One region of the Pseudalkalibacillus sp. Hm43 genome, then DNA from elsewhere that is predicted to be linked to it. Evidence: riboswitches for the same ligand, from Rfam matches in the RefSeq annotation. Region 1 holds a riboswitch; the other holds the start of a gene.
What was found. Region 1 has a riboswitch for glycine ahead of gcvT (glycine cleavage system aminomethyltransferase GcvT). Riboswitches for the same ligand answer to the same signal wherever they lie in the genome.
Positions count from the first base shown of each region.

Region 2: another riboswitch for glycine. It lies ahead of ACXQIQ_RS06650 (serine dehydratase beta chain); the one in region 1 lies ahead of gcvT (glycine cleavage system aminomethyltransferase GcvT).

Region 1 covers NZ_CM135129.1:102,454-112,951, forward strand. The annotation lists gene comGA (competence type IV pilus ATPase ComGA) at 1-595, shown strand, start outside; gene comGB (competence type IV pilus assembly protein ComGB) at 582-1,613, shown strand; gene comGC (competence type IV pilus major pilin ComGC) at 1,631-1,951, shown strand; gene comGD (competence type IV pilus minor pilin ComGD) at 1,929-2,375, shown strand; gene comGF (competence type IV pilus minor pilin ComGF) at 2,654-3,106, shown strand; gene comGG (competence type IV pilus minor pilin ComGG) at 3,121-3,480, shown strand; gene ACXQIQ_RS00515 (shikimate kinase) at 3,480-3,989, shown strand; gene ACXQIQ_RS00520 (YqzE family protein) at 4,017-4,193, shown strand; gene ACXQIQ_RS00525 (YjdJ family protein) at 4,233-4,691, opposite strand; gene ACXQIQ_RS00530 (YqhG family protein) at 4,779-5,576, opposite strand; gene ACXQIQ_RS00535 (DEAD/DEAH box helicase) at 5,554-7,233, opposite strand; glycine riboswitch at 7,488-7,577, shown strand; gene gcvT (glycine cleavage system aminomethyltransferase GcvT) at 7,777-8,871, shown strand; gene gcvPA (aminomethyl-transferring glycine dehydrogenase subunit GcvPA) at 8,892-10,235, shown strand; gene gcvPB (aminomethyl-transferring glycine dehydrogenase subunit GcvPB) at 10,232-10,498, shown strand, end outside.
Region 2 covers NZ_CM135129.1:1,258,274-1,268,771, reverse strand. The annotation lists gene ACXQIQ_RS06660 (oxidoreductase) at 1-900, shown strand, start outside; gene ACXQIQ_RS06655 (hypothetical protein) at 1,068-1,664, shown strand; glycine riboswitch at 1,745-1,847, shown strand; gene ACXQIQ_RS06650 (serine dehydratase beta chain) at 1,992-2,489, shown strand; gene sdaAA (L-serine ammonia-lyase, iron-sulfur-dependent, subunit alpha) at 2,507-3,481, shown strand; gene ACXQIQ_RS06640 (iron-sulfur cluster biosynthesis family protein) at 3,417-3,722, shown strand; gene ACXQIQ_RS06635 (ABC transporter permease subunit) at 3,865-4,815, shown strand; gene ACXQIQ_RS06630 (hypothetical protein) at 4,812-5,855, shown strand; gene ACXQIQ_RS06625 (ABC transporter permease subunit) at 5,979-6,929, shown strand; gene ACXQIQ_RS06620 (ABC transporter permease) at 6,926-7,984, shown strand; gene ACXQIQ_RS06615 (nucleoside deaminase) at 7,999-8,508, shown strand; gene ACXQIQ_RS06610 (DUF899 family protein) at 8,577-9,482, shown strand; gene ACXQIQ_RS06605 (DUF4397 domain-containing protein) at 10,063-10,498, shown strand, end outside.

The DNA.
Region 1 (10,498 bases):
ACAAAGACAATCAAAACGACAGATCATCACGCTCGAAGACCCGATTGAAAAGCGGATGGATCATTTCTTGCAGATTGAAATCAATGAGCCTGCCGGAGTGACGTATCTGGATGGATTCAAATCGATTTTGAGACACGATCCCGATGTCATCATGATTGGAGAAATCCGCGATGAGGCGACTGCCCACCTCGCGATCCGGGCCGCGTTGACAGGACACCTGGTACTCTCGACCTTACACGCGAAAGACACGACAGGATGTTTGTATCGATTGCTAGAGTTCGGTCTGAAAATTGAAGACTTAAAGCAAACTTTACTAGGCGTCGTTTCACAACAGCTGTGTGATTTGGTGTGTCCGTATTGTGGGAATGGATGCAAGATTCCATGCCTTGTCAGACGAACGAACAGGCGCATGGGGATCTATGAAGTGCTTGTTGGCGGAACGTTAGCTAGAGTATTGGAAGAAGTACAACTGAAGAATGATCATACAGCCATCTATCCGAAATTGAACGATTACTTAGTGCGAGCAGAGGCGATGGGATTCATATCCACGCAACCATCTAGTGATTTCACCGGCTGGGATTATGGCAAAACGTAATTGGACGAGAATGCAACAAGCTGCTTTTTTAAGAAGCCTTGGGATGCTTTTGGAAAAAGGATATTCCGTTTCTCAAGCGCTTGATCTGCTGAAATTTCAATTTGAACGTCAAAAAAATTACCCGATCAAGGATATCCAATGTGAGTTAAAGAAAGGTCTGCCGTTAGTAGAAGTTCTCGCCGACCATAGAATCCCTTCAGATGTATTAGGGTATTTGTACTTCGCTTCTGAGTACGGCAGTCTTTCGAAAGGACTGAAGGAAGGAAGTACCATCCTTCAAAAACGGGAAGATGTGAAAAAGGTCTTCTATCAGAAAATCCGTTACCCGATCGTGTTATTGAGTGTATTAGCGATTATGATGTTTTTCATGGTGCAATACCTTTTCCCTCAGTTCACATCTCTTTTCCATTCCGTCAATCTAGAACTTCCCATTGTCACAAGGGTGATGATCGGCATCTTCGAGCACATTCCAGCGTTCATTTACGGCAGTCTCGCGTTGTCCATCCTTCTTTTCAGCTATGGTCACTTCAAATACTACAAGCTGACCACATTTGAAAAACTCCTTCGTTTATCAAAAGTTCCTTTCATTTCGATTCCCCTCAAAGTATTTTTAACCCACTATTTCACATTCCAATTGGGACATCTATTAAAAGGAGGTCTATCCATCCCACAAGCATTGCAGCTTTTTCAGCAGCAAAGTCATATGCCATTCTTTCAGGAGGAAGCGGGTCAGCTCATATGTGAACTGAGGACAGGTGAATCATTCAGTAAGATCATACAGGAAAGAGTGTTTTATCTACCAGAGCTGTCTCAAGTGATTCACTTCGGACAGTCCAATGGTCAGCTGGGTCAGGAGTTGATCCTTTATAGTGACATGCTGTTGGAACGGACTGATGAACAAATCCAAAAGTCGCTGACCTTCATCCAACCGATTTTATTCAGCCTGATTGGTGGCGTTATCTTAACGTTATTCTTATCCGTCATGCTGCCGATTTTTCGAATGTTCCAATCCCTTTAAGATGAAAGGAGATTTGTATGTGTCGTTTGAAAGCAAATGAGTCCGGCTTTACTTTGATCGAAATGTTGATTGTGATCCTGATCATTTCAATTCTATTGCTGATCGCTGTACCAAATATGGCGAAGAACAGTCATGTTGTAAAAGAAAAAAGCTGTGAAGCGACCATTCAACTGGTGCAAAGCCAGGTAGCGGCTTATGAGGTCGAGAAGGGTGAACTTCCTGCCGATTTCACTGTGATGAGTGAATACATCGATCGTTGGAAATGTCCGGATGGAGAGGAACTACAGCTTGAGAATGGGAAAGTGGTACGTCCGAGTGAAACAGTCCAGACAAATTGAAGGCGGGTTTACGATGATTGAAGTGGTGATGGTATTATCTCTTCTTGTTCTCATGATGGGAGTGGTGGTCATCAACTTAAAGCCTCTTCAAGAAAGCAGAGAGGTGCAACAATTCATCCAACTCCTTACTTCAGATCTCCATTATGCACAACAGTATGCACTCACCGAACGAGCAAAAGTACAAGTGAAATTCAATAATGCGACCAAGCAATATACCATTCAATCCGGTCCTATGAAAAAGATCAAGTCTGTAGAATACCCTGAAGGTCTTTATTTTCAAGAAGTGTCAACAGGTCTGGTTTTCGAATACAGCAGCAACGGTACCATTCAAAAAGGGGGTACGATTTTGCTGCGATCTAAGAGGGGATCGTACAAAATCGTCTTCTTGCTTGGTAAAGGACGTTTCTACATTGAACAATTGTAGAGGGTGGACACTTCTGGATACAATGATTGGATTCAGTCTGTTCATGTTTACTATCGTATCGGTTGCCCCGATTCTACATGAGATTTATCAGGAAAGAGTGACGCTTCAGGAAGAAAGTATCGCGATCACTATGTGTCACAACCTATTACAAGAATGGCAGGTTACAAGAGCATTACCTGCATCAAATGTCCACTCGGACAATAATGGGAAAACCTTTAACGTGTCATGGGATCAAAATGCAGAGGTCATGAAAATTTGTTTAGATTGGAAGGGTTCGAATGACAGGGCGAAATCAGTATGCGGTGAAGTTAGATGAGCAAGGCATTACGATGCTTGAAACGGTATTGAGTCTGATTTTGTTTCTCGCATTCGTTTCATTAGTGCCATCCATGTATCAGCTGATTTTTTCAACTGATGGAACCTCATTGCACCGACAAGAAGTGAATCTCTTTTTTGAACAAGCCGATAAGGAGATCCAGGGTTCGACGGATGCTGAAATCAGTTCAAACAAGTTATACTTGACTCAACCAAGTGGGAAACTCATTACGTATGAGAAGAATGGGAACCGGGTGATTCGCAAGGTGGATGGAAGAGGCTTTGAAATCATCCTTCAACGGATTGAAGCGATTGATTTTTCTCTTCTTCATACGGTAGTATCAATTACAGTTGAAGCGAACGGACAAAGATTCACACATAAGTCTATCCTCGTCCAGTCATTCTTGAATCAATGAAACAGGGCGGGTATATGACAGCGTTGTCCGTCATGTTGTCCATCCTTCTCGTTTCGGTGACGGTATACAACATTCAGATCTTGAATAGCGAACGGGATTTCATCCGGACGAAAACCAGTTGGTTTCAAACATCGATCCTTTTACAGCTTTCAAGAGAGGAGATACTTCCACAATTACGTTCCGCTCAGCTCAAAAGTGGTGATGTTGGGGTATTCAATCATTCCGTGGGGAGAGTGGAGTATTTCATAACCGATTATGTAGAAGGTATAATCAAAGTACGGTTTGAAGCTGAAGGAACGCGTTTCGGAAAAGGTACGGGTTTATTGTATTATGATTATGTTAACGAACAAGTCATTCAGTGGGTGGTGGTCTAGTGAAAACGATATACTTGACTGGTTTCATGGGGGCAGGGAAAACGACAGTTGGAAAAGTGCTTGGAGAACGGATGAAGATGCAGGTCATTGATTTAGATGCATACATTGAAGAAAAATTATCTTGGAAAATCCCCACGATTTTTGAGCAGAAAGGGGAAGTCTATTTCCGGGATGAAGAACAGAACGCCCTTCGTGAACTACCAACGAACGAAGTCATCATAACGACTGGCGGCGGTGTTGTAATAAGAAAAGAGAATCGCCAATTCATGAAACAAAACGGTTATGTTATTTACTTGGATGCAGAGGTGGATACGATTTATGACCGATTGTCAGGAGACGACGGCAGACCGCTTGCGAAAGGGAAGTCCAAATCGGAGTTGGCCCGACTAGCAGAGCGACGTCAACCGTATTACGAAGATGCCCACTTTACTGTGCAAACAGATCATAAGACAGTCGAACAAATAGCCGATGAAATACAGGAATGGATAAAAGCAACCGAGATTGTCTAGAATGTATGGTAAAAACGGGTGATCAGGATGTCGTTGAATGATCTCATCAAGTATCTTACTCAACAATTTGTAAAATACGTGGATCAGCCAAAAGAAGACCGGAAGAAAACGAAAGAAGGGCGAAAGGAAGAAAAAGCACCACTTTCTGTGAAGTGGTTCGGCCTCGTTCCGATGGCGATCTCCATGTTCATAAAGAAAAAGTAAAGGATGGGTCATCATCACGTGACCCATCCTTTATTTCTTTCAAATCATTGCATCTGTCTTTTTCCGAAGACGAAAGAACTGGTAGCATGCTGAACCGATGCACAAAATACCTGCAGTAATGAACAGTTTCGTGAATAATGCAGCCCCGATTGTCGGTGATTGGATCATGAAGCTCGAACTGATCAATAGCGATGCACCAAAGCAAGAAAAGAAGAGAATCCCTTTTCGTTGGTTGTTAAAAGATCTGTAAGCCACTAAAACGATTATGTATAGTAGACTTGTAGCCATCAAGAGCGGAAAAGTCGGTTCGAATTTCGCTGCGTAAAAGAAAAAGTCCAGCTGTGATATATCGCTTTCCTGAGTCACTTCACCACTGAAGGGTGTCGTGTACTTCCATTCCCATGGATCATTAAGCAAAGCGCTCCCCTCATACCATGCTACAGCAGTTGCAAATAAGAATAACATGATAGCAAACCCGATCTGGATGATGAAACCCATGCTTTCACACCTCTCTTTTTCCCTCATTTTACCACTAAATTCCTTTTAGAAAAGCAAAAAAAGTGCGAATCGTTCTCGCACTTTTCGTTATTGCATCATCGTATGGTTCGATAGATAGAACATACCACCGTTGATGATTTGTACAATCACTTTCGGTTCATACAACTCTTTTAACGCTTGCTTTTCAACATGATAGGATTCAGGCAACACTTCAACGTCTCGGTAGAAGTGATCAAGTAATTCATCATCCTCTTGCCAACGTTTACGGGCATCGATGGACCATTGAGGGTCATCCTCTCGGATCGTTTGTTCAACATAAGACTCGATCCTTTTGATTCCACTTACCGGCTTGATCATCGAGCTCATCGTATAGCAATAATCCGGAATTTTCGGTGTCAGTGGTTTAACCTGTAAAAGGGATTGGAACTCGCTGACCATCATACCGTTGATCAGATTCAATCCGATTGAATGCAAGAGATCTTTTTTCCGATCGCATTGGTAAGATACTTTGATGTTCAATCCGAGCCACGGTACTAGCGGAATATAGGATTGGTTATTCTGCATCACATTCTCATACAACCGGATATAAGATCCCAACTGTTTTGTTGATTGGAAGATTTGATGAAGCCTCGGAGAACCGAAGTGAATGAACTCTCCATCACCACTCCCATCCTCTGCTTGTTCTGTGCGCAACTTCAATTTCATCGGATTAGGTTCAGCACCGGTCATTTGTTGATAATGCCAATAGAAGGGTCTATTCATCAACAACTTATCCAATTCAATCGTCAACTGGACATGGAGCATGTTGTTATAACGTTCCAACAACTCGCAATCATTCGCGTTGAAGTATCGCTCAAGGAAATTATGAATGTCCTTCTGAAGCATATGAATCCCCCTCGTCCTCATTATACGTTAAGAGTGATGTCAGATTATCCATCTTGATCCGTACTTCCCCGTCTGTATCCGAATCATAGAAAATATCCCGGATATGTTGCTCGATGTTCTTCATACCGACACGTGAGAGGATCTCATCCAGGTCACCGATGACGTTTTCAAACAAGTTGATTTTCTCGTATAACAATCGTAGGATGTGTTCTTCAATCGTGTTTTCCGTTGCGAAATTATAAATATGCACATCATGTTCCTGACCGATCCGGTGGACACGGCCGATTCGTTGTTCAATACGCATCGGGTTCCATGGCAGGTCATAGTTGATGATATGTTGGCAAAATTGGAGGTTGATTCCTTCTCCACCTGCTTCGGTGGCAATCAAAACCTTCGCATGGTTTTTGAACAGATGCGTCATCCAGTCTTTTTTGTTCCGCTTGAAACCGCCTCGGAATGGAACGGAACTGATTCCGTGCTGCTTCAGGTACCACTGTAAATACAATTGGGTGGCCCGGTACTCGGTGAAAATGATGACCTTATCGTCAATCGACTGGATGATCTCCAGAGCCTTTTCAGCTTTCGAGTTCCGATCGACGTTCTCGATCTCCTGCATCAGGTTGATAGCTGAATTTCGGGCTTCATCACTGATGCCATCTTTTTCGGACATCGCTTTCAGCGTTAGGAAAACTGCTTCCCGGCTGCTGCAAACTTCACGCTGGAGAGTGATTGTAGAAAAGGCGTGCTGTTGTGCGAGTGTCGTATTTTTCCTTGTATTCGTAATGGATTCATACAACTGTCTTTCGGTAGGTGAGAGGGTGATCGGAATCGTCTTGACGATCCGTTTCGGCCACTTAAGACCGGTATCTTCTCGTCGATTCCGCACCATCACCTTGTTGATCAATTGCTTCAGCTTTTCTTCATTCTGGACATTGTATTTTCCAGAGCGATACGCTTCATCGAAATATTCTTCATTTCCAAGATGACCCGGCTTCAGAAGTGATACTAGGTTGAACACTTCTTCCACACGATTTTGAATCGGCGTTGCAGTCAGCAACAGACAGTACTTCTTTTTCAAGTGTTGGACGAATTCATAGTTTTTCGTTTTCTTGTTTTTCAATTTATGTGCTTCATCAATAATGATCAGATCGTAATCCTGATTCAGGACGATGTCACGGTGAGGACTACGCTTTGCTGTGTCAATTGAGGACACGACTACATCACACTGTTCCCATACATACGCTTTCTTTTGCGGGACCGCTGGAATGAGGAATTTCGTGTTCAATTCATGCGTCCATTGGATGACAAGTGAAGCCGGAACGAGAATGAGAATTTTCTTCGCAAGCCCGCGAATCATGTATTCTTTCATAATCAGGCCAGCCTCGATCGTCTTACCAAGACCGACTTCATCAGCAAGAATACCTTTTCCGTTCATGTCCTCGATGACTTTCCTCGCCACCTCCAATTGGTGGGGGAGGATCTGGACATGTGGAATATGCCTTGGAGCTTGTAATCCAAGGAACTCAGGTATGATCAAGCTTTTCTCTGCTTCAAGTGCAAGTTGATATAACTCCCAGTTCGCCCAGGGTCCATCCTCGTCCATCCGCTTGAGGAAGTCCGAAGCCCAGGATTGATCATGTTGGATTGAAAACGTCATACTAGAAAACCCTTTCCAGAGATGTATTCAGCGTTAATGACGAACATTAAATATATGAGATTATGAAACGTTCGTTAAATGTGTTAAATAGAACGCTTTCATAGAAAAGATAATTGTCATTTTACGTCGTTCGATGATAAGATAGAACTAGTTTCATACTTAGTATGAACAAGCGAACTTAGAAATATAATAGCTGCTATTGATTTAGTCTGAACAGCCGGTGAAAATCGGCTGCATGAACCATATAGAGGCGAGTGAGAACAAGGGGAGAGACTACTCTTTGAAGTAGCGCCGAAGGAGCAAGCATTAGCGAATCTCTCAGGCAAACGGACTCTTGTTTGACGCAGCTCTGGAGAGTGTTCCGATGATGGAGCCACCAAAGGGGACAATCGCAGTTTGCTAACACTGCGATAAACTTTCAGGTACAAGGACAGAGAAGACAGATCAGTCTTCTTTGTCTTTTTCTGTTTTACAAAGACTGAAAGACAAATCTGGCAGCTAGATAACGAAACTTTAAATAAAAATAGAAGAGGAGAGATGTTCATGTCTACCTTGCAGCGAACACCATTATTTGAGCTGTACAAAGAGTACGGTGCGAAGGTAATCGATTTTGGAGGCTGGGAACTGCCTGTCCAGTTTTCTAGCATTAAAGAAGAGCATGAAGCTGTACGTACGAAAGCAGGATTGTTCGACGTTTCTCACATGGGTGAGGTCAGCGTGAAGGGTCCGGGTGCACTAGACTTCCTTCAATATGTCATGACGAACGACGTTTCGAAATTGAAGGATGGCGGAGCTCAATACACAGCGATGTGCTATGAAGATGGTGGCACGGTTGACGACCTTCTCGTCTATAAGCGTGCAGACGAAGATTATCTGCTCGTCGTGAACGCAGCCAATACAGAAAAAGATTATGATTGGCTCGTGAAAAATAAAAAAGGCGATGTCGAAATCAAGAACATTTCCGATGACGTTGCCCAGCTTGCACTTCAAGGACCAGTAGCTGAGCAAGTCCTTCAAAAACTGACGGATTACAACCTCAGTGAAATCGGATTCTTCAAATTTGCGGAAGACGTTGACCTGGATGGCACGAATGCGCTTGTCTCCCGAACTGGATACACAGGGGAAGATGGTTTTGAAATCTATTGCGACAGCCAAGATGCCCCAACGCTATGGAAGAAGATTTTAGAGACTGGAAAAGAAGACGGAGTGCAACCGATCGGCCTAGGTGCTCGGGACACACTACGCTTTGAAGCTCGCCTTGCTCTTTACGGTCAAGAGCTTACAGCTGAGATCTCTCCACTGGAAGCAGGTATCGGATTTGCGGTCAAAGTGAAAAAGGAAGCCGATTTCATCGGAAAAGAAGCCTTGACGAAGCAGAAAGAAGAAGGCCTCAAGCGAAAGCTCGTCGGCATTGAGATGATCGAAAAAGGCATTCCACGTACACACTACGAAGTTTTCAAAAATGATGAAAAAATCGGAGAAGTGACGACTGGAACGCAATCTCCTACACTAGGTAAAAACCTTGGACTAGCCATCATCAACACGGAGTATGCGGAACTTGGCACAGAAGTCGAAGTACAGGTCCGTAAACGCCGACTAAAAGCAGAAGTGGTTAAAACGCCTTTCTATAAACGTTAAATAACGAGGGGGAATGAATGGTGAAATTCCGTTACTTACCAATGACAGAGCAAGACGAAAAGGACATGTTAGCCGAAATCGGCATCGATTCCATTGATGAGCTGTTTGCTGATATCCCTGAAAACGTACGATTCAAAGGGGATTTGAATATCTCAGAAGCAATTCCTGAGCCGGATCTGATGAAGAAGATGACGAAGCTCGCGAACAAAAACGTCAACACGAAGGAGTACGCATCATTTTTAGGTGCAGGAGTGTATGATCACTACATTCCATCCATCGTCAATCACGTCATTTCGCGTTCAGAATTCTATACAGCTTATACACCTTACCAGCCTGAGATTTCACAAGGAGAGCTTCAAGCGATCTTTGAATTCCAGACGATGATCTGTGAATTGACAGGCATGGAAGTAGCGAACTCCTCTATGTATGATGGACAAACGGCGTTGGCGGAAGCGTCTTTCTTAAGTGCAGCCCAAACGCGCAAGAAGAAAGTCATCGTCTCCAAGAGCGTCCATCCAGAAGCATTGAGCGTGCTTCATACGTATGCAAAAGGTCCGAACCTTGAAGTCGTAGAAGTGGAAGCATCCAACGGTACGACGGATTTAGAAGCGTTGAAGGCAGAGGTAGATGGAGATACAGCTTGTGTGATCGTCCAATACCCGAACTTTTTCGGACAAATTGAACCGTTGAAAGAGATTGAAGAAATCGTCCACTCTGAAAAAGCGATGTTCGTCGTCTCCAGCAACCCGTTGTCACTTGGTGCACTTACGCCACCAGGCAAGTTCGGTGCTGACATCGTCATCGGCGACGCACAACCATTCGGAATCCCGGCTGCCTTCGGTGGACCGCACTGTGGTTATTTTGCAACGACGAAGAAATTGATGCGTAAAGTACCGGGGCGTCTTGTCGGTCAAACGACTGACGAAGAAGGACAACGCGGATTCGTTCTGACTTTGCAAGCGCGTGAACAGCATATCCGTCGTGATAAGGCGACATCCAACATCTGTTCCAACCAGGCATTGAACGCATTGGCTGCATCTGTTGCCATGACCGCTCTTGGTAAAAAAGGCATCAAAGAAATCGCGGTGCAGAACTTGCAAAAAGCACACTACGCGAAGAAGCAGTTAGAAGCAGCGGGATTGGACGTTCATTTTAACGGGAAGTTTTTCAACGAGCTGGTTGTGAAGGTTTCGAGGCCAGTGAAAGACGTCAATAAAGCCCTGCTTGAAAAAGGATTCATTGGCGGTTACGACCTCGGTCAATACTACCCGGATCTCGACCAGCACATGCTGATCGCGGTAACGGAACAACGCACGAAAGAAGAAATCGATACATTCGTTAAAGAATTGGGGGGAGTCCAATGAGTCACGAAAAAGACCAAGCGCTCATTTTTGAATTGTCAAAACCAGGACGTGCAGGATACAGCCTGTCCGAATTAGATGTCCCGGAAACTCCCATTGAAGAAATGCTCGATGCTGACTATATCCGTGAGGAAGAGCCGGAGCTACCAGAAGTTTCCGAGCTTCAAATCATGCGACACTACACAGCATTATCGAAGCGTAACCACGGAGTAGATTCCGGATTCTACCCATTAGGTTCTTGTACGATGAAATATAATCCGAAAATC
Region 2 (10,498 bases), 1.2 Mb from region 1:
TACAATCAACCCGGACTTGCGAATGAAAAACAGATGCATGCCTGGAAGCCGATTGTAGAAACGGTTCAAGCACATGGTGCGAAAATGATTGCCCAGCTCATGCATGCTGGCGGGCAAGCTCAAGGCAACCGTTATACAGATGAAACGATAGCACCATCGGCTATTGCTCCAAAAGGAGAACAGCTTCCGTTTTATGGAGGTTCTGGCCCATTCCAAACGCCTAAGGAAATAACAGGAGAACAAATCAATGATGTGAAGAAAGCTTTCGTAGATGCTGCTAAGTACGCGAAGGAAGCTGGATTTGACGGGGTAGAAATCCATGGTGCCAATGGTTACCTACTCGATCAGTTCTTGACCGATTATTTGAACCATCGTGATGACCAATATGGCGGTTCTCTTGAGGCACGTCTTCAACTGACGCTAGAAGTCATTGAAGAAGTGAGAAAGGCGGTCGGGAACGATTACATGGTTGGAATCCGGATCTCTCAAGGAAAAGTAGCCGATCAAGGTTACAAGTGGCCGAACGGAGAGGAAGATGCAGAATACATTTTCCGTACACTTGGAAAAACGACCCTTGATTACATTCACGTGACCGACGGAGATGCAACTGAATCCAGTTTTGGTGAGGGCACGAAAACGTTGGCTGCTGCAGCGAAAGAATTCGGTGGTCTTCCGACAATCGCAAACGGTGGTCTTGGTGAACCAGAGAAAGCTGAATCTCTGTTGGAAAAAGGGGAATCCGACTTTGTGAGCCTTGGTACAAGTGCTCTCGCAAACCCGGATTTGCCAAACCGTGTAACAAAAGATGCTGAACTGAAAGAATTCAATGCGAAAGAGATCTTGATGCCTCAAGCAGAAATCAAGGATGTTGAATTAGAAGCAGAAGTGATTAGCGAATAGTAATGAATATTTGAACAGACCTGTTGTGATTCACAACAGGTCTGTTTTTTCTACATATGAAGATTCATTAGTAAAAACGTACTCATTCTATACAGATACAAAGGATTCTCGGGGTCAGGACAGAAGTAGGTCATATGGAAGATTTGTACAAAACAAGGGGGATTTTGATGGGAAAGTGGACTCACGCAGTCGTTTTTATGAGCGTCATTGGATTTGTATTGTTCTTTGTGCCCGGAAATGATTTTCCTCCTGATACACTGGATGCCTCGCTTTTACAAGAGGTGGAGGCTGAAGGTGATCTGACTGAAGAGATGAAAAAGTCGATACCGACATCCTATGAAGCAAATTCTACAGAAACAGCTCTAAAAGCATTGCCTTATCGGGTAACACTTCCCGAAAGCTTGCCATTTGAAGCAGAGCCTTTCCAGGTCCTTGATATCAAAGATTGGAATGATAAAGACGGGAAAGATATCCGGATTGAATTGAGAACCGTTTCAAAAGAAGATGAAGGCTGGATCATGATTGAGGCGGATGATTATGAAAATGGCCGTTACAAACTAGGGATTACTGAAACTGTAGAACTGGTCGACGGTGTGAAAGCGGAGTTTAAAACCAATCAGTCTCTGGAATCGAGCATGCTTCATTGGTCAGTAGAAGGTGTGCATTTTGCAATCAACTACAAGTATGAAGGCGAACCTTACGAGAAAGACCGTCATATCGAAGTTTTGAAAGACTTAGCCAATCAAATGTTGAAAGGTATGTAAGCGGTTACGGTTTGTGAAGAAAACTTTTGACAAATGTGCCTGAAATCCGACATAATGAAAGAAGAAATGTATATGCGCGAATGAAGGTCGTGGGAGAGTCGGGCGCAGGAAGCCGACACCGAAGGAGCAAGCTTCAAAAAACCATGAAGCAAATCTCTCAGGTAAATGAACTACGATCTGACGCATCTCTGGAGAGAGCGAAAGCCACCAAAGGGGTACGAATGAAACTCTCAGGTAAAAAGGACAGAGCGGGTGAAATCACCTTCTTTGTCCTTTTTATGTGTTTTTTTATATATACTCGTTCTCTAAATTAAAGGAGGCGTTACGATGGGTTATAACAGTTGTTTCGATATAATCGGACCGATCATGGTCGGTCCGTCCAGTTCACATACAGCCGGTGCAGTTTGGATCGGTAGAGCGGCATACGAATTGTTAGGCTGCGTACCGGAGGAAGTTGAGATCCAGCTCTTCGATTCGTTTGCAGAAACGTATCAGGGGCATGGTACGGATAAAGCTTTACTAGGTGGATTGCTTGGCTATGATACCGAAGATGAACGGATTAAACACGCTTATGAACTGGCTGAGGAAGCCAATCTCACTTACGAATTTACTTTTGAAGAGAACTGCAGCGAGTTTGAGCATCCGAACGTAGCGATTCTCCGTGTCAAAACGGGGTCACGTACACTTGAAATCGGGGGAGCTTCCGTCGGTGGAGGACTGTCCCAAATTTTTAGAATCAACAATGATAAAGTGGACTTTTCTATAAGTACACATGATGATTTACAACGGATTGTGCAATCGATGACTGAACAAGTTGGTCGATAATTGTGGAGGTGAACCGTATGGATATTCAATCTACTGTTGATTTGCTCGATTATTGTGAGCGAGAAAATAAAACGATCGCTGAAGCAATGATTGATCAGGAACACATCAAATCGGGAAGATCGAAAGAACAGATCTTCGAGATGATGAAAGAGCGCCTTCTGAAGATGGAGAATGCCGTAGAACAGGGACTTCATGACGCATCAGAAGCACCAAGCGGCATTTCAGGTGGCGATGCGGTGAAAATGAAAGCCTATATCGAAGCGGGAGATGTCCTTTCCGGTTCAATCATCAGTGATGCGATGGCATGCTCGATGGCAACATCAGAAGGCAACGCACGGATGGGCGTCATTGTCGCGACACCAACTGCTGGAGCAGCTGGGATTTTACCAGGGGTATTGTTCTCACTGAAGAAAAATACAAACCTTGATAACGATGATCTCGTAATGGGACTATTCACTGCAAGTATGCTCGGATATATTATTGCGAACCGTTCCTTCATTTCAGGTGCAGCAGGAGGTTGTCAGGCGGAAGTCGGTTCAGCGACTGCAATGGCAGCCGGAACCATCGTTGAATTGAAGGGTGGATCCCCACGTCAAGCCGTCCATTCTACAGCTATGGCGATGAAATCCCTGCTCGGTCTCGTTTGTGACCCGGTAGCAGGTCTTGTTGAAGTGCCATGTATCAAGCGAAATGTGATCGGTACATCCATTGCTTTCTCTTCCGCTGATATGGGTCTTGCAGGTGTTGAAAGCCGGATTCCATGTGACGAAGTGATTGATACGATGTATGATATAGGTAAAAACATGCCACGTGCTCTCAAAGAAACAGCACTCGGAGGGCTGGCTGTTACACCGACAGGTCAGAAAGTGAAAGAGCGTTTGTTCTCGAAGTCCAGTCTGGTCAAGAGACTCAGAGGAGGAGAAGAAGATGAATCTGACGATCACGGAAGAAGCGCTTCAACAGTTGAAACAGCTGACATTGGAAAAGGATAAGATTCTTCGCATCGATGCAGAAATGCAGGGTGGATGCGGAACGATGATGAAATTCAAGCTCATTGAGGATGACTCCAGAAAAGGAGATATTGTCATCCATTCGGATGGAATGGACTTTCATATCGACTTGTTTACAAAACGAAATTTAGATGAGGAACTGACATTGGATTACGATTCGGAGACAGGCTTCATTTTTGAATCCGAATGGGGCCCGATGGGGCTTGAATGTCACCTTGCTTAAAAACAACTGCCGATTATGGCAGTTGTTTTTTTGTGGAGATTTTTTTAATAAACTATACAAAATTCCATTATTTACATAATATTCAAACTAATGTAACATGTAGAATATGTCGATTAATCATACATATTAGGGGTTGGGGATAATGAAAAAGTTTGGAGTTCTAAGTGTTGAATTTATCCTTACCATTGTCGGAATCGTTCTCTTAGGTAAGTTGCCCTTCTTGTTCTTTGACATGAAGGGATTCACAGGGGTTCAGAAATTGCTGGATAATGGAACGCTGAATGATGCGTCGTATCTAGGTTATGGGTTCGAATGGAACTGGTCTCGTTACATGTCAGAAGTGATGCGGACAGGCTATGAGCTTTCTCATCTTACTTCATTGGACTATTATTACCTCGGTAAATTTTATCCTGTCTTTCCGACAATGTGGGAGTATTTCCTTTACTCTATGCAAATTTTCAGTGCAGCAATCGTCCTTTCCATTTGCATTGCCGGATTAGTAACCTATCTAATCATGCTTTCTCCAAATCAAACGGTTCGCAAGATTGGTCAAGGAACTGCATCTTTGTTTCAAGCGATACCGGATGTTCTGCTGATCATCGGTTTACAAGTTGCTTTCATTTTTTTATTTAAAAAGACCGGAGTGTTGATTTTCAATGTTCACTCTTCATTTGGTGACGAAGCATACGCCCTCCCAATCATCTGTCTATCAATATTACCTTCTGTATTCTTGATCAAAACAATGTCCTTGAAATATGAAGATGAGCTGGAAAAAAGGTATGTGGAAACTGCGCTGGCGAAAGGTGTGAAGCGGAGCTCAATATTGGTATTACATGTATTGAGAAACACCCTAGTGAGCTTCTTCCACAATTATAAAGTCCTGTTCTGGTTCATGTTATCTAATTTGTTGATGCTTGAAATACTGTTCAGTATGGATGGGTTCATCCAATTCTTATGGAGGGCTGGTACAATCAATCCTCATATCTTTACGATTGGGATCCTTATGATCTTCATCCCATTCTTTATCATCTTTGTTCTTAGCGGATTGTTGATTTCTAGAATTGCAAATGATCAGGAGGGGGTGTTCGGATGATTGTCCGGTTATGGAAGAGTCCTTTTTTCATTTTCCCATTCATCTTGTTGGTTGCGCTTTTTAGTTTGAGTGTCTATTACGATTTACATATTAAAGAGACGGTACCAGAACCACAGGCTTACATGGATGCAAATGGGGATGGAAGATTACAAGCTGCTCCATACCCTCCTTCAGAGCGATTTCCGATGGGGACGGATAAAACCGGATTTCCCTTACACTACAAGATACTAGAAGGAGCGAAATACACGATCGGTTTAGCTTTTGTTATCACAAGTTTGAGAATGATCTTATCTTTATTTTTCGGATTGACTTTACGGAGGTTTCTCCTGAAAATTCAAATTGTCATCAAGGGTCTAACGAATTCGTTCAGTTTTGTTCCTCTATCATTGATTGCTTATTTCTTGTTGTCACCTGTTTTGGTCGTGTTCAGCTGGAGTTTTGAATCAAAGGTCCAATTGATCTTCTCAATATCGGTATTGACGTTGCTTGCTGTTCCGACGCTCACATTATTGATTTCCAGTGAAACAGACCAAATTATGAAGGAAGAATTTATTGATAATTCAAGGATTTTAGGCGGTAGCTATTTTCATGTGTTAAGCAAACATGTTAGACCATATTTGGTCCCTAGGCTCTTCATCATGTTCAATCAACAGATGATACAGGTCTTGCTTATTTTCGCTCACTTAGGTGTGCTCGGGATGTTCATAGGGGGGACTGATTTCGAAAATGTCGAAACGGAACCGATGGCAGGTAATGAGATGGCAGAAAAGTCGATTGTCACTCAAATTACTTCTTTATCCAGTGAATGGGGTGGATTAGTTGCAGGTGCCACAAAGTCTGGAATGCTTCTGAATACGTGGCAGCTCCTTTATCCAGGTATCGCTTTTGGATTGACGATTCTCGCATACATGCTCATGTTGGAAGGGGTTAAACGGTCGTTACTTCCGAAGAGAAAGCGGAAGAAGTATCCCAAACCATCTATTGTCCAGAGCAGCACATTATCTGAGGAGCATGATTTCAAAAAAGTTTCCAACCAATAAAGAGTGAAAGAATCAGAGCCCATCTGTGCTCTGATCTTTTTAATGAGGAGCTCTCTTACAACCATTTCCATTTTATGTCGTCCTTCTAATAGGAGGTTATTGTTTATTAGGGGGGGGTGTATTGTGCGTACGTTCGGAATACTTGTACTAGAATTTTTTCTTACCGTAATTGGCATCCTTTTGCTTGGGAAATTACCGTATCTACTGTTCGACATGGAATCACTTGTTGTCATCCAAAAAGCGATCGATACCGGGAAAATTAGAAATGCATTGTATTTGTCCTATGATATCGGCCTGTATTGGGAGCAGTACAAACAGGCTTTATTGGAAACTGGAAAGCAACTATCACAATTGAAACAATTGACGTATTACGACAATGGTTATGAGTTACCCGTTTTCCCGATGATGTGGGACCTGTACAAAGATTCGATGAAAATCCTAGGGGCTTCTTTCGGCCTATCTCTGATTGTATCGACGTTGTTGACCTACAGCATCATGTGGTTCATGAATGTCAAGGTGAGGAAGGTATTTGGCACGATTATAAACGGTGTCCAGATCATTCCGGATGTTTTCCTCATCTTGTTCTTTCAATTTCTAATCATCTACATCTATCGGAAAACGGATGTATTGCTGTTCGACATCCTATCCTTTAATGGAGATAATGCGTACTTATTGCCGATTATCTGTCTATCCATACTTCCGACAGTGTTTTTGACGAAGATCCTATTACATATCTTTGAGGAAGAGGCGGAAGCAAGATATGTCGAAACTGCGAAGTCGAAAGGCGTGAAGTGGAGCAGGATCCTGATCTTCCACATCTTCAGGAATACGGTTGCGAATTTGTTTTACAACGCAAAAACGCTCTTTTGGTTCTCATTGTCGGCTTTATTGATGCTCGAGATCCTTTTCAATATGAATGGGTTCACAACTTTCATATGGGAGCACGGAATCATCACGCCTGAAGTTTTCATCATCGGTATGTTCATGCTCTTTTTTCCGTTTTTCTTTATATTTGTAATTGGCGGCCTGATCGTCTCCAAATATTCTCTCAATCAGAATGAGGTGTTTGTATGATGATCAAACGTATCTTCATGAATCCATTGTTTCTGATTGGATTCTTGTTCATTGTCGGATTACTGGGAGGAAGCTTTTATTTTGATTTGGTGATGAAAGACAACTTACCTGACAGAACGACCATCCTATACGATGAGGAAGGTCTGCCGAGGTATACCGCACCGTTTCCGCCGATGAAGGAATATCCCTTAGGGACGGACAAAAACGGCTACCAGGTCCTGTACAAAATTCTGGAAGGTGCGAAGTATACCATCTTGATCGCCTTCTTCATTACCGTATTGCGCATGGTGTTCTCTACCTTCTTCGGCATCGTCTTCCGGAGGGTCTTGTTGAAGGTGGAACGGATCATAAAAGGACTGATCAATTCCTTTCATTTTGCTCCGTTGTCCTTGATTGCCTACTTCGTGGTTGCTCCTGTGGCGTTGATTTTCAGTTGGAGCTTCAGTGCCGAAACAGAAATCATTTTTTCAATAGCAGTACTGACCTTGCTCGCAGTTCCGACCTTATCACTATTGATCATGAATGAGACCGACCAGATTCTCCAATACGAGTTCATCCGTAATGCAAAGATTCTTGGCGGAAGTCATCTGCATGTTATGAATAGGCACGTTGGACCATATCTGGGTCCGAAGTTATTCATCATTTTCAATCAGCAGATGATTCAAGTCTTGTTGTTGTTTGCCCATCTAGGTGTGTTGGGATTGTATATCGGGGGTCCTGAATTCAAATCGACGATTAAAGAGCCGACCTATATGAATGAGGTGATGGAGGGGAAGGAGCCTGAAGTCATCCAGACGATCACCTCCATGTCCAACGAGTGGGGTGGACTGATAGCGATTGCCCGTAAGGAATTTCTCATGTATCCTTGGCAGATCTATTTCCCAGCCCTCGCTTTCGCTTTGACGATTCTCGCTTTCACCCTCATGTTGGAAGGGATGAAAAGAGCGGCTAATATCCAAGTGGAACGTACTCGTCAGACAGAGAATTCTACGGAATCACCTGATAGGATAAAAGAGGAAGACTTCAGACAAATTAGAGATGAAAAAATTTCGTAGTAAAGAGGGATCGTATGACGATACAAGAACAGGACCGATATTTTCTCGAGATGGCTATGGACGAAGCAGAACGAGCCGAAAGTGAAGGAAGCATTCCGATCGGGGCAGTTCTGGTTGGTCCAGATGGAAATTCATATGTGACTGGACGGAATCGTGTGCATACGAAGCACGATTCAACCGCTCACGCCGAAGTGGATGCAATCCGCAACGCAGGTGATGCATTGATTAAGAACGGACAGGACCGCCAATATACACTTTATACGACGGTGGAACCATGTGTCATGTGCACAGGCGCAATCTATTTATCCAATATCAAGAGAGTAGTATGGGCTTTAGATGATGGGAATTTAGGTGGTTACCGCATGCTGAGTGAAAGTCCTCAATACAAGGAGAGGTTCGTCAACATCGTTTCGGTGTCAATGCCGTTCATTGATTTGGCCAAAGTGCAAAGAGAACGGATGATTCGCTGGGGAGTGGAGAACGGGAAAAACAACAGTTGGCCCGAAATCGACAAAGAAACCTAAAGGATTCTTCCGAGCAATCAAGAATGCATAATACAGATCTTTAAAAAATCTGAGGAGGTCTGTATCGAATGCATGTCCAATCGATTATTGATGAAATCAACCAATTAGGTGAAGAAATTCTGAAAAAGAAAAAACAACTCGCAGAATTACGGAAGGAAGTCCCTGAACAGGAAGTTGAAAATTATCGTTTTCGCAACCGTGATGAAGAGGAAGTGACGCTGTCCGAGTTGTTTGATGATAAGAATGAATTGATTGTCATTCATAATATGGGAGTCGGCTGCAACTACTGTACGTTGTGGGCGGATGGTTTCAATGGGGTTTATCATCATCTCATTGAGAGAGCTGCCTTTGTGGTGAGCACACCGGACGAGCCTGGTGTGCAAGAGGATGTCGCGGCCGAAAGGGGATGGAAGTTCCCGATGGTCTCTACGAAAGGGACCACATTCAAGGAAGATATGGGCTATGCGAAGGACGGCTATAATCATCCCGGGGTATCGACATTCCGGAAAGACGCTGCCGGTAAAATCTATCACTATGCGCACACCCCACTAGGTCCTGGAGACGATTTTTGTTCCGTATGGCATTTGTTCGATCTTTTGCCAGGGGGCCCTGCTGATTTTAAGCCGAGACGGAAAATCAACCGTGAGACCTCATTGCAGTTGACGAACAACATTGCCATTCAAGTGAATGATTATGAAAAAGCTGTGCAGTTCTATGAAGAGACAATCGGTATGAAGGTTGAGAAAGATCTCGGTGACGAGACAAGGCTCTCTTTCAATGGGATGAACTTTTTCATGGAGCGCTCAGATGGCAACCAGGTCTTTTTCGAATTCGCAACGGATGAATTTGATGAGATGAAGGCACAGTTGCTGGAAAAAGGTTGTGAAATCACGAAGGAATACAGTGAGAAGAGCGTGATGATGGCCGATCCATACGGCATGAAGTTCCATCTTTTCGAAAGCAGTAATCAGTGACGGATTGAAGCTAGTGAGCAGTTCTGTTTGGGAACAAACAGGACTGCTTTTTTTGTTGGAGAGGCTAATCATCCCTATCAGAGCTGAAATCTGGAATGATGGTGATGAATAGAGGCTAATCATCCCTATCAAAGCTCAATTCTGGAAAGTTGGTAATGAATAGAGGCTAATCATCCCTATTAGAGCTGAAATCTGGAAAGTTGGTAATGAATAGAGGCTAATCATCCCTATTAGAGCTGAAATCTGGAATGATGGTGATGAATAGAGGCTAATCATCCTTATCAAAGCTGAAATTCGGATTGAAGGTAATGAATAAGCCCCCAAGAGACCGCGAACACTGCTTTCACACTACACAATGCCACACAAACTTCTCCCTTCGCTAAAATACCCAATAAACTAACAAGGAAAAAATTTTTTCTACAAAAATTCTTATCCCAAATCCCTTCTACATAACGTTCAATTCTACAAAAAAATATTTTGAATTCGAGAAATTAGAATTCTAAATGTTTGAATTCTAAATTTTTCAGGTATATAACCAATGTCTTAAAAAATAATACAAAAGGATTAGGAGTGGTTAGTAGTGAAGAAATTTTGGAGCATGATGTTAACAGCAGTACTTGTTTTCGGCGTAATGGGGGGCACCGTTTTTGCAGACAACCATGATGCGATGGTCCGAGTATTACATGCATCACCTGATGCACCTGCTGTAGATGTTTATGTCGATGGAAATGCTGTCGTTGAAGGTGCGGAATTCAAAGCTTCTACAGATTACATGAACCTGCCTGCTGGAGATCACGAAGTGGAAATTTACGCATCTGGTACGAAAGGTGATCAAGACCCAGTCATCTCCCAAACACTGACAGTTGAAGAGGGAATGGCATACACAGTCGCTGCAGTCAACATGTTGGAAAACCTTGAACTCAAAGTTGTTCAAGACTCAATGGATGTAACAGAAGGTAAGACAAAGGTACGTGTTGGTCACCTGTCACCGGATGCACCGACAGTTGATGTTGGTA